DNA from 2 places in the Streptomyces sp. NPDC059477 genome. Region 1 is predicted to be linked to the other one. Evidence: riboswitches for the same ligand, from Rfam matches in the RefSeq annotation. Region 1 holds a riboswitch; the other holds the start of a gene.

Region 1 (4,774 bases):
CGCGGCGTGGGCGGTCCCGTCGAAGGCCGTCGCGGTCGCCGCGCCCGCGAGGGCGAGGGCGAGCGTGGCCGCCTTGCGGGCCCGGCCGCCGCCGGCCGAGGGATGTCGAGGCTTGCGGTGCGCTGCCACCTGGAGTGCACGTCCTTTCGGAACCGGAACCGGAGCCGGTCGATGCCGGTCGTCTGGGGGAGGACGCTAGGGCGCTGTGTGACAGGTCGGTAACGCGATGTACGGAAATGGCGTGAGGGGATCGAGGGTGATCGTACGGAATCGTGATCTTTGCCGGGATCCGTTCTCTTTGCTCGAAGGGATGACCGAGTGTGGGGAGGGGCCGGGCGCGGGCGGCGCGGGGCCGCTGGCTAGGCTCCGCCCCATGGACGTACTCATCCACCTCTTCGTCGGCCTGCACATCATCGGCATCGCCTCGCTGCTCGGTGGCTTCCTCACCCAGATGAAGGCGATGGGGCAGGGCACCGCGCGGTTCGTCCCCGCCATGCTGCACGGCGCGCTGACCATGCTGGTCACCGGCGTCATCCTGGTCGGCCTCAACCAGGCCGACGACCAGACCGTCAACAACATCAAGATCGGCATCAAGCTGGCGCTGCTGGTGGTGATCCTCGGCCTCGTCTACGTCAAGCGGGACGACGAGAAGGTGGACAAGAGCCTCTTCGGGCTGGTGGGGCTGCTGACCACGGCGAACATCTTCATCGCCGTCCTGTGGACCTGACCGCCCGCCACGCGCCCCCGGCCGCCCCCGCCGCGACCGCGAGCCAGGCCGCCACGGCGACCCACAGCAGCACCTCGGCCGGGGTCGCCAGCCAGGAGATGTCCATCGCGATCCCGACCGAGAGCATCGCGGCGGCGGTCGTGCCCATGGCGAAGACGGTGGCCCAGCGCCGTACGTCGTAGGCGCGCAGCCGGGTACCGGGCCGGGCCACCTCCGCCACGAGCAGTACGACGTACGCGGCCACCGCGAGGATGAGTACGGCGCCGGTCACCGTGCGCAGGACGCCGTTGTCGTCGGAGTTCCAGAGGTAGAGGTCCGGGCCATTGGCGGCGATCAGCCGCGAACCGGCGAGCGCCGAGAGGGCGAGCGCGCCGACCGCGATCCAGTGATCCCCGGCCCCCTCCCACACCTGGCGCATGTCGAAACGGGTCAGGGCGAGCGCGTACAGGACGAGCCCGAGCCAGAACAGCACCATCGCGGTGTGTCCGAGCCAGGCGACCCCTTCCGCTTTCGCGAGGGTCGCGCCGAGCACCGCGAGCCCCTGGGTGGCGACACATCCCAGGAACACCGTGCCCGGCATCCGCTCCCGCCAGTGGGTCACGACGATCACGATCAGCACCGGCCACACCAGCGCGGCCGGCGCCAGCAGGGCCTCGGCGAGAGGCTGCCAGTTCTGCGCGGACAGGCCCGTGCCGACGACCGTGGTCGCGGCGACCGCGGTGAGGGCGTCGGGCGTCCACGCCTCCGTCGGCCCGCTCGCGCGGTCCCGCAGCAGCCGCGTCACGCAGTCCGCCGCCAGGACCAGCCACGCGACCCCGGCCACCACCAGCACGATGGCGGACAGCACCTCGTGGCCGGCCGACCGCAGCCCGACGGACACGATGCCGGTCGCCAGCACAGCGGCCCCGGCCACCGGCGGACGCCGCGCCCACCAGGCGCTGAGGGATGAGGTGCCGGACGTGGACATGGGGCGATGGTAAGGAGCGCGCCGCCGGGCGGGGGCGGGGCGCGCACGCGGGCGGACAGAAAATCGCGGGATCTCCGGCCGCGCCCGGCGCGCGCCCGGCGTGCAGAGCCCCGTCAGGCGGGCCGCACCACACTGTGGATCGACGACTCACCGTCGTAGTAGATCGACTCCTCGCGTACGTACGCCCCCGGCTTCGGCGCGTGGATCATCATGCCGTTGCCGATGTAGAGGCCGACGTGGGTGACGTCGTCGTAGAAGAAGACCAGGTCACCGGGTTGGGCGGCGGAGAGGGAGACGGTGGTGCCGGAGTTCACCTGGTCATAGGTGACGCGCGGGAGATCGACGCCTGCGGCCTTCCAGGCGGCCTGGGTGAGACCGGAGCAGTCGTAGGAGTCGGGGCCGGTGGCGCCCCAGACGTACGGCTTTCCGACCTGTGTGCGAGCGAACGCGATGGCTTTGTCCGCCTTGGTGGCGTACGAGGGATCCGCCGGGTCGGTGGAGGGGGACTCCGCGCCGGAGCCCGTGGAACCGCTGGAGCCCGTGGAACCGGTCGAGCCGGTCGACTCCTCGGCCCGCCGCTGGGCCTCCGCCTCCGCCGCCTCCTCCTGGCGGCGCTGCTCCTCCGCCTGCTGCTGGGCCAGCTCCGCGGCCTTGCGGTCGGCCTCCTCCTGCTTCTTCCGTTCGATCTCCGCGAGGCGGGCCTTCTCCTGCGCGGTCAGCTCGGAGAGCAGCTCGCGCGCGTCCGTGAGTTTTTGCTGGACGGTCGCCTTGGCCGTCTTGAGGTCGTCCTGGGTCTCGGTGAGCGTCTCCAGGCTCTCCCCGGCCTCCTGGCGCTTCTCCATCGTCTCGGACTGCTGGGTGAAGTACTCGTCGACCGCGGTCTTCTGCCGCTCGGTGAGCCGGCCCATGAGCTGGGCCTGGTCGAAGTAGTCCTGCGGCGAGTCGGCGAGCAGGAAGGTCGCCGTGTCGAGGGCGGCGGCCCCCGTGCGGTACTGGGCGGCGGCGTAGGAACCCAGCTCCTCGCGCGCGTCGTTCAGTTTCTGGGTGCGCTGCGCCACGTCGTCCAGAAGGGTGTCGACGCGCTCGCGCTGCTTGGTGGTCTTCTCTTTGGCCGCGTTGTACTTCTCCGTCGCCGACTCGGCCTGGCGGTAGAGGTCGTCGACCTTCTTCTCGACCTCCTCAAGGCTCGGCCTGTCGTCCGTGGGAGCGGCATTGGCCGTCTGCGAGAGCAGGGCGACGGAGGTGAGGGCGGCCGTGGCGAGGGCGGGGGTGCGTATGCCTGCCACGCGCGCCCCCGAGGGGCGGGACTTGCGGTGCGACGCCAAGGAGGCGACTCCTTCCATGGGCCGCCTACCGGGTTAGCTGTCGGGTTCGGGCGAGTGCTTCGGAAGGGTTGCCCTACGGTCGCCTCCCCGCGGGGAGTTCGGACCGATTCACCCCGGATCGCGGTGGGTCCCCGGCTCCGGCCGCCGCAAGGCGCACCGGACTCGGCGGAGGCGGGACGGCCCGGCGACGTTCGCCGGTGGGGGTCGTTCGGCCTGTCCGGAACCGTAGCCAACTCATGTGCCGCCTGTGAAGGTTGGTGGGTGATATGCCCGATACATTTTCGTGACCTTTCTGTAGCGCCGCCGCGCTGCGTCGCGCTGTGTCGCCAAAGCGGACGGATCTATGGCGAGTTGTCCGGAGCGGGGGTCCGCGCGGGGGCGTACGTGCGATGTGCGGGGTGTACGGCAATGGCTGCGCCCTACGTGGATGACCGCGCCCTATGGACCCCCTCCCCAGCCGGTTTCACCGGCGTGTCGTGCCCTGTCGGCATCCGCGCGGTGCGCTCGCGCCCTTTCCGTCCGTTACCGAACGTCACCCCCCGGACCTGCCGGGTGAGGGGCGGCGGGGTCGCCGATCTCACGGTCCAGCCGCCCGGCGGCGGGGTATCCGGCCGGGGCGGCCACGGGTTGTCAGTGGGGCGGCCTAGACTCGGAGAGCGATGAGCAGCCTCTTTGACGACAGCTTCCTGGCGGACCTCCAGGGCCCCAAGGCCCACCCGGAGGAGCCCCCGCCACCGCCCGACGACGAACACGCACCGGAGGAGATTCCGGACGACCTGTTCGGCGGGAAGTTCGACGCGCCCCCGAGCCGGGACGCGTACTACCGCGACGGCGCCCCGCGGCCCGCGATCGACCCGGCCGCGCTCCTGGAGGGGCTCAACGACAACCAGCGCGCGGCCGTCGTCCACTCCGGCACCCCGCTGCTCATCGTGGCCGGTGCCGGTTCCGGCAAGACACGTGTGCTCACGCACCGCATCGCCTACCTGCTCGCCGAGCGGGGCGTCCACCCCGGCCAGATCCTCGCGATCACCTTCACCAACAAGGCCGCCGGTGAGATGCGGGAGCGCGTCGAGCAGCTCGTCGGCCCGCGCGCGAACGCGATGTGGGTCATGACCTTCCACAGCGCCTGTGTGCGCATCCTGCGGCGGGAGTCCAAGAAGCTCGGTTTCACGTCGTCGTTCTCGATCTACGACGCGGCCGACTCCAAACGTCTGATGGCCCTGGTCTGCCGTGACCTGGACCTCGACCCCAAGCGCTACCCGCCCAAGTCCTTCAGCGCCAAGATCAGCAACCTGAAGAACGAGCTGATCGACGAGGAGGACTTCGCCGCACAGGCGACCGAAGGCTTCGAGAAGACCCTCGCCCAGGCGTACGCGATGTACCAGTCACGCCTGCGCGAGGCGAACGCGCTCGACTTCGACGACCTGATCATGACGACGGTCAACCTCCTGCGCGCGTTCCCCGACGTCGCCGAGCACTACCGCCGCCGCTTCCGGCACGTCCTGGTGGACGAGTACCAGGACACCAACCACGCCCAGTACGCGCTCGTGCGCGAACTCGTCGGCACCGGTGAGTACGACGAGGACATCCCGCCCGGCGACCAGGACCCGGCCCCCGCCGAACTGTGCGTCGTCGGCGACGCGGACCAGTCGATCTACGCCTTCCGCGGCGCGACGATCCGCAACATCCTCCGGTTCGAGGAGGACTACCCCGACGCGACGACGATCCTGCTGGAGCAGAACTACCGCTCCACCC
Region 2 (4,774 bases), on a different contig from region 1:
GCTGCGCTGCGAGGTGCCGCGCGGGCAGGTGATCGCCCGGCTGTGCGACGTCGCCCCGGACGGCGCCTCGGCCCTGGTGACCCGGGGCGTGCTGAACCTGTCCGCGCGGAGGGGCCCGGACCGGTCGGTGCCGTGGCCGCCGGGCGCGACCGAGGAGGTGACCTTCGAGCTGGGCGGCACGGGCCACGTCTTCGCGCCGGGGCACCGGGTACGGCTCGCGGTCTCCTCCGCGTACTGGCCCTGGGTCTGGCCGCAGCCCGGCTCCGAGGCAGGTTTCACCCTGGACCCGGCGGGCAGCGCGCTGGAGCTGCCGGTACGGCGGGAAGAGCCCGACGCCGGGGCGGCCCGGGGGGAGCGGGGGGACCAGGCGGACTGGGCGGACCGGGGGGATGGGGCGGACCGGGGGGAGAGGGAGGACCGCTCGGGCCAGGGGGACCGTGAGGACGGCTTGGACTGGGGGGACTGGGGGGTCCGGAGGGTCCAGGAGAGTCAGGCGGAGCAGGAGGCCCGGGAAGGCCAGGAGGCCCGGGAAGGCCGGGCTGCCCGGGAAGGCCGAGCGGGCCAGGAGGCCCGAGAGAGCCAGGCGGCCTGGGAGAGCCAGGCGGACCAAGCCGACCGGCTGGGTCGGCGGCCCTGGGCCGAGCCCGAGCAGGCCGAGCCGCTCGGTGTCGTCTCCCCCCTCACCCTGGACGAGCCGCGGCCCGCGCGGCTGGTGGTGCGGGACGTCGCCCGGGGCGAGTGGCGGCTGGAGGTCGATCCCCGGCCCGGCGGCACCCAGGTGCATCCCGACGGGCTGGAGGCCACCGAGGAGGCGCTGGAGTCGTACACGATCCGCGACGGCGACGCGTTGTCCGCGCGCACCCGCTCGGACCGGACGATCCGGCTGCACCGGCCGGAGTCGGCCTGGGACACGACGGTCCGGGCGCGGTCGGAGATCGGCTGCACGGATACGGAGTTTTTGACCTCTAATGAGGTGATTTGCACCCAAGGCGACGAGGTGGTCTTCCACCGCACCTGGGAGCGACGGATTCCACGGACCGCTGGTTAGTAGGCACTTGGGCTCAATGCCCGATTTACCACTCTTGCGCTCGGACGTGACTTGACTCACTCCCGCCCACGCGCGGCGTTTCCCCGGCCATCCCCCGATCCACCTTTCCCGTTCACCGAGTTGACCCTTTTCGGTCGCAAAGGATCATGTGGGTCAGATAAGGGTGCGAAGATCAGAAGCGGCATTTTGTGATTCCGCCACTTGTTTCCGACATCCGCTCTCGCATACGTTCCCGGCCAGTCGGGCGGACGCCTAGTCCTGCCACCGCCCGCACCAACCCACTAGATCCACGGCAGGAGCGGGGGACCCAGGTAAGTCGCCGGGCCGGACGTCGTACGACGCACCGGAACGGCTCGGGGTGAAGCCGTGCCCGCAAGGGCCGGCCGGGCACCTCCCCGCCCGAACCCGACAGCTCACCTCGCAGGCGTAGGAGAGGAACAGTTCCCCATGTCCGTACACCGCTCCACGCGTGTTCGCCGCCTCGCCCGCAAGCTCGCCGTCGCCGGCACCGGCGCCGCCGTGCTCGCCCTCCCGCTCATCGGCGCCACCAGCGCCTCCGCCGCCTCGCCGACCGTCATCTCGGCGGCCACCTCCGCGTACCCGAACAGCCTCGACGGCTGGATCCGGCAGTCGCTCGACATCATGGCCCAGAACGGCATCCCGGGCAGCTACAACGGCATCTACCGCAATGTGATGCGCGAGTCCTCCGGCAACCCGGCCGCCGTCAACAACTGGGACTCCAACGCCGCCGCCGGCACCCCGTCCAAGGGCCTGCTCCAGGTGATCGACCCGACCTTCGCCGCGTACCACGTCTCGGGCACGCTGAACGACCCGTACGACCCGATCGCCAACATCGTCGCCGCGTGCAACTACGCGGCGGACCGGTACGGGTCGATCGACAACGTCTTCGGCGCCTACTGAGCGCTCCGCGCCTGAGCGGCCTCACCGGCCGTACGGCCTTTCCGGCGGTTCCCTTTGCGGGTTGGGGCTCGCAAAGGGAAATCAACCAGATCTTCCACCGGGCCGTCTCGACCGTTTCTCCGAGGTGAATTCCCGTCAGGGAAAAAGTCGTTCGAGGACGACGGCGATGCCGTCGTCCTCGTTCGATGTGGTGACCTCGTCGGCGACCGCCTTGAGTTCGGGATGGGCGTTGGCCATCGCCACCCCGTACCCGGCCCAGTCGAACATCGGGATGTCGTTGGGCATGTCCCCGAACGCGATGGTGTCCTCGGCCCGCGCCCCCAGCCGCCGGGCCGCGAGCGCCAGGCCGGTCGCCTTGGTCACCCCGCACGGCTGGAGCTCGACCGTGCCCGGCCCCGACATGGTGACCGTCGCGAGCGAACCGACCACCGCGCGGGCCACCGACGCCAACTCGTCGTCGGACAGCTCCGGATGGCGCAGCAGCACCTTGCTGATCGGCTCGGTCCACAGTTCGTCGCGGCGCCGGACCCGCACCGCGGGCAGCGTCGGATGCGGCATCAGATAGCCCGGCTCGATCAGCGTGAGGCCCTCGACACCGTCCTGGTCGACCGCCGCGTACACCTCGCCGACCTCGGCCTCGATCTTGCCGATGGCGGTCTCCGCCAGTTCCCGGTCCAGGGTGACCGACCACAGCAGCCGGTCCGCGCCGGCGTCGTAGAGCTGCGCGCCCTGGCCGCACACCGCCAGGCCCGTGCTGCCCAGTTGCTCCAGGAGCGGGCGCACCCGCGGGGCCGGCCGGCCGGTGACCACGAGATGCCGGGCACCGGCCTCGGTGATCCGCGCGAGCGCGGCCAGCGAGCGGTCGGAGAAGGTGTCGTCGCCGCGCAGAAGTGTTCCGTCGAGGTCGGTGGCGACGAGGGCGTACGTGGTGCGCGCGGTGCGTGCGGCATATGCAGTGGGTGCGGCCATGATCAGAGAATACGGACATCGCGCGGCCCCGACCCGGCCGGAACCGGACGCCGGACGGGTTCCCTCACGTCCCGCCCGTCCCCGTCAACTCCCCTGTACCATGCGGGCTTTCACTCTCGGAGCCCTGTTCCCGAGTGCTGAAAACGGGTCCGCTTTTCACTCAGAGGTGGGGTAGCCCGAGGCGGCCATGGGCTGCCGCCGGGGGGTGGTGCGGGGGGTACGGGAGGAGGGCGGGGTGCGCAGTGGGACGTGGGGACGTGTCGCGGCCGACGTCCGCACCGTGTTCAGCCGTTGCCGTGCCGGTGGGTGCGCCAGAGTCGGTGGACGTGCTTGACCGCCGGGCGGACGGAGCGGGCGAGCATCGTGGCGAACGGCAGGGGGTCGTCACCCGCCAGCCAGGCCAGTTCCGTCGTCGTCGCGCGGCGGGGGGCGTGCGGGGTGGTGTAGCCGCTGCGGCGGTAGGCGAGGAGAGCGGGCAGGTCGATGTTCTCCACGATGTACCGATGGCCGGGGCGCTGCCCGCCCTCGGGGACCGGGCGGCCGGTCAGGTCCAGGTGGAGCGCGCGGACGACGTCCACCCCCGACTCGCTCTCGAAGAGCCGGAACTGGGCGCCCGTACGCGGGTTGAAGTCGAGGAGTTTGTACTGTCCGTCGCGGCGGTCGAAGCGCAGGTCGAGATCGATGACACCGGTGAAGCCGATCTGCTCGATGAAACGCGCGGCGAGATCGGCGAGTTCCGGATTCCGGACGACATACGCGTTCGCCGTCATTCCGGCGTGCGGAGGCCAGGAACGCACCTTGACACCGGTGAACAGGGCGAGCGGGGTGCTGTCGGCGGCGAAGCAGCCGTGCACGATCCAGTCCTCGGCGAACTCGCGCGGCAGGTACTCCTGGAGGATCACGCCGAGGTCGCCCGAGCCGCCGCCGGGGTCGGTGTCGCCGTCAGCGGCGGTCGCGGTGAGGGCTCCCGGGCGGCCCCGTCCGGGGGCGGTCCAGTCGCGGGCCAGCGCCAGCAGGCGCTCGCGGGTGGTGATCCGGGTGGTGCCGTGCACGGCGGGGCGCCGACGCCGTACGAACGCCTCGCGGTTCTTCGCCACCACCGGGAAGCGGGCGCGTTCGGCGAAGGCGGCGATGTCGTCGTACGTCGCCGGTACGACGGTCTCGGGGGTGGGCATGCCGTGTGCCAGGCACAGTTCGTGCAGGCCCTGCTTGCTCGCCAGGCGGCGCGGCAGGGCGGGTGCGACGGGCGGGGCGAGGAAGTGGCCGGCGAGATCGGCGCGGCGCTCGGCGATCAGGACCGCCGCCTCCTCGTCGGTCGGGATCAGTACGGCCGGGCGGCCGATCCGGCGGCCGATCCGCACCAGGCCCTCGACCAGGTGGTCCGGCTCCTCGGTGCCCGCGGTCGGCCAGACGAACGCCCTGGTCAGATAGCGCGAGGCCGCCGCGGGCGTGTACGGGTCCTCGGTGATGGCGTACACCGGGACGCCGAGCCGCCCCAGGCTGCGGATGGCGCCGACACCGCCGTGGTGCAGCGGATAGTCGCCGAACTTGACGATCAGGCCCGGCACCGCACGGTCGACGTCCACCGGCACCCCGAAGGTGCGCTTGGCCATGAGTCGCCCCACGTGTCCCCCCTGATCCCCCTGCGGACCGGATGAATCCCGTCCGTCCCCGCACAGGACGCTAAGCCGGGCTCGCCTCCGCCGAATGCCGGTTTTCAGGACATTGCCGAATTCTTTAGACGTCCGAGACCGCGGGGCGCCGACCCGCCGCGACGTAACGTGTGGCGCGGCCACATAACGGCCCCATTGGCGGCACCGGGTAAGAGATGTGGTG

The links. Region 1 has a riboswitch for cyclic di-AMP ahead of ACFXAZ_RS04255 (NlpC/P60 family protein). Riboswitches for the same ligand answer to the same signal wherever they lie in the genome.
Region 2: it holds a riboswitch for cyclic di-AMP, as region 1 does, so the genes downstream of both, ACFXAZ_RS00600 (transglycosylase SLT domain-containing protein) here and ACFXAZ_RS04255 (NlpC/P60 family protein) in region 1, are expected to answer to the same signal.

What each region holds. Positions count from the first base shown of each region.
Region 1 covers NZ_JBHYUG010000005.1:107,518-112,291, forward strand. The annotation lists gene ACFXAZ_RS04240 (NlpC/P60 family protein) at 1-129, opposite strand, end outside; gene ACFXAZ_RS04245 (hypothetical protein) at 374-727, shown strand; gene ACFXAZ_RS04250 (tellurite resistance/C4-dicarboxylate transporter family protein) at 705-1,694, opposite strand; gene ACFXAZ_RS04255 (NlpC/P60 family protein) at 1,808-3,019, opposite strand; cyclic di-AMP (ydaO/yuaA leader) riboswitch at 3,026-3,197, opposite strand; gene pcrA (DNA helicase PcrA) at 3,679-4,774, shown strand, end outside.
Region 2 covers NZ_JBHYUG010000001.1:118,567-123,340, reverse strand. The annotation lists partial or broken gene ACFXAZ_RS00610 (CocE/NonD family hydrolase) at 1-316, shown strand, start outside; partial or broken gene ACFXAZ_RS00605 (peptidase S15) at 641-1,048, shown strand; cyclic di-AMP (ydaO/yuaA leader) riboswitch at 1,318-1,490, shown strand; gene ACFXAZ_RS00600 (transglycosylase SLT domain-containing protein) at 1,496-1,969, shown strand; gene ACFXAZ_RS00595 (HAD family hydrolase) at 2,105-2,938, opposite strand; gene ACFXAZ_RS00590 (ATP-grasp domain-containing protein) at 3,223-4,551, opposite strand.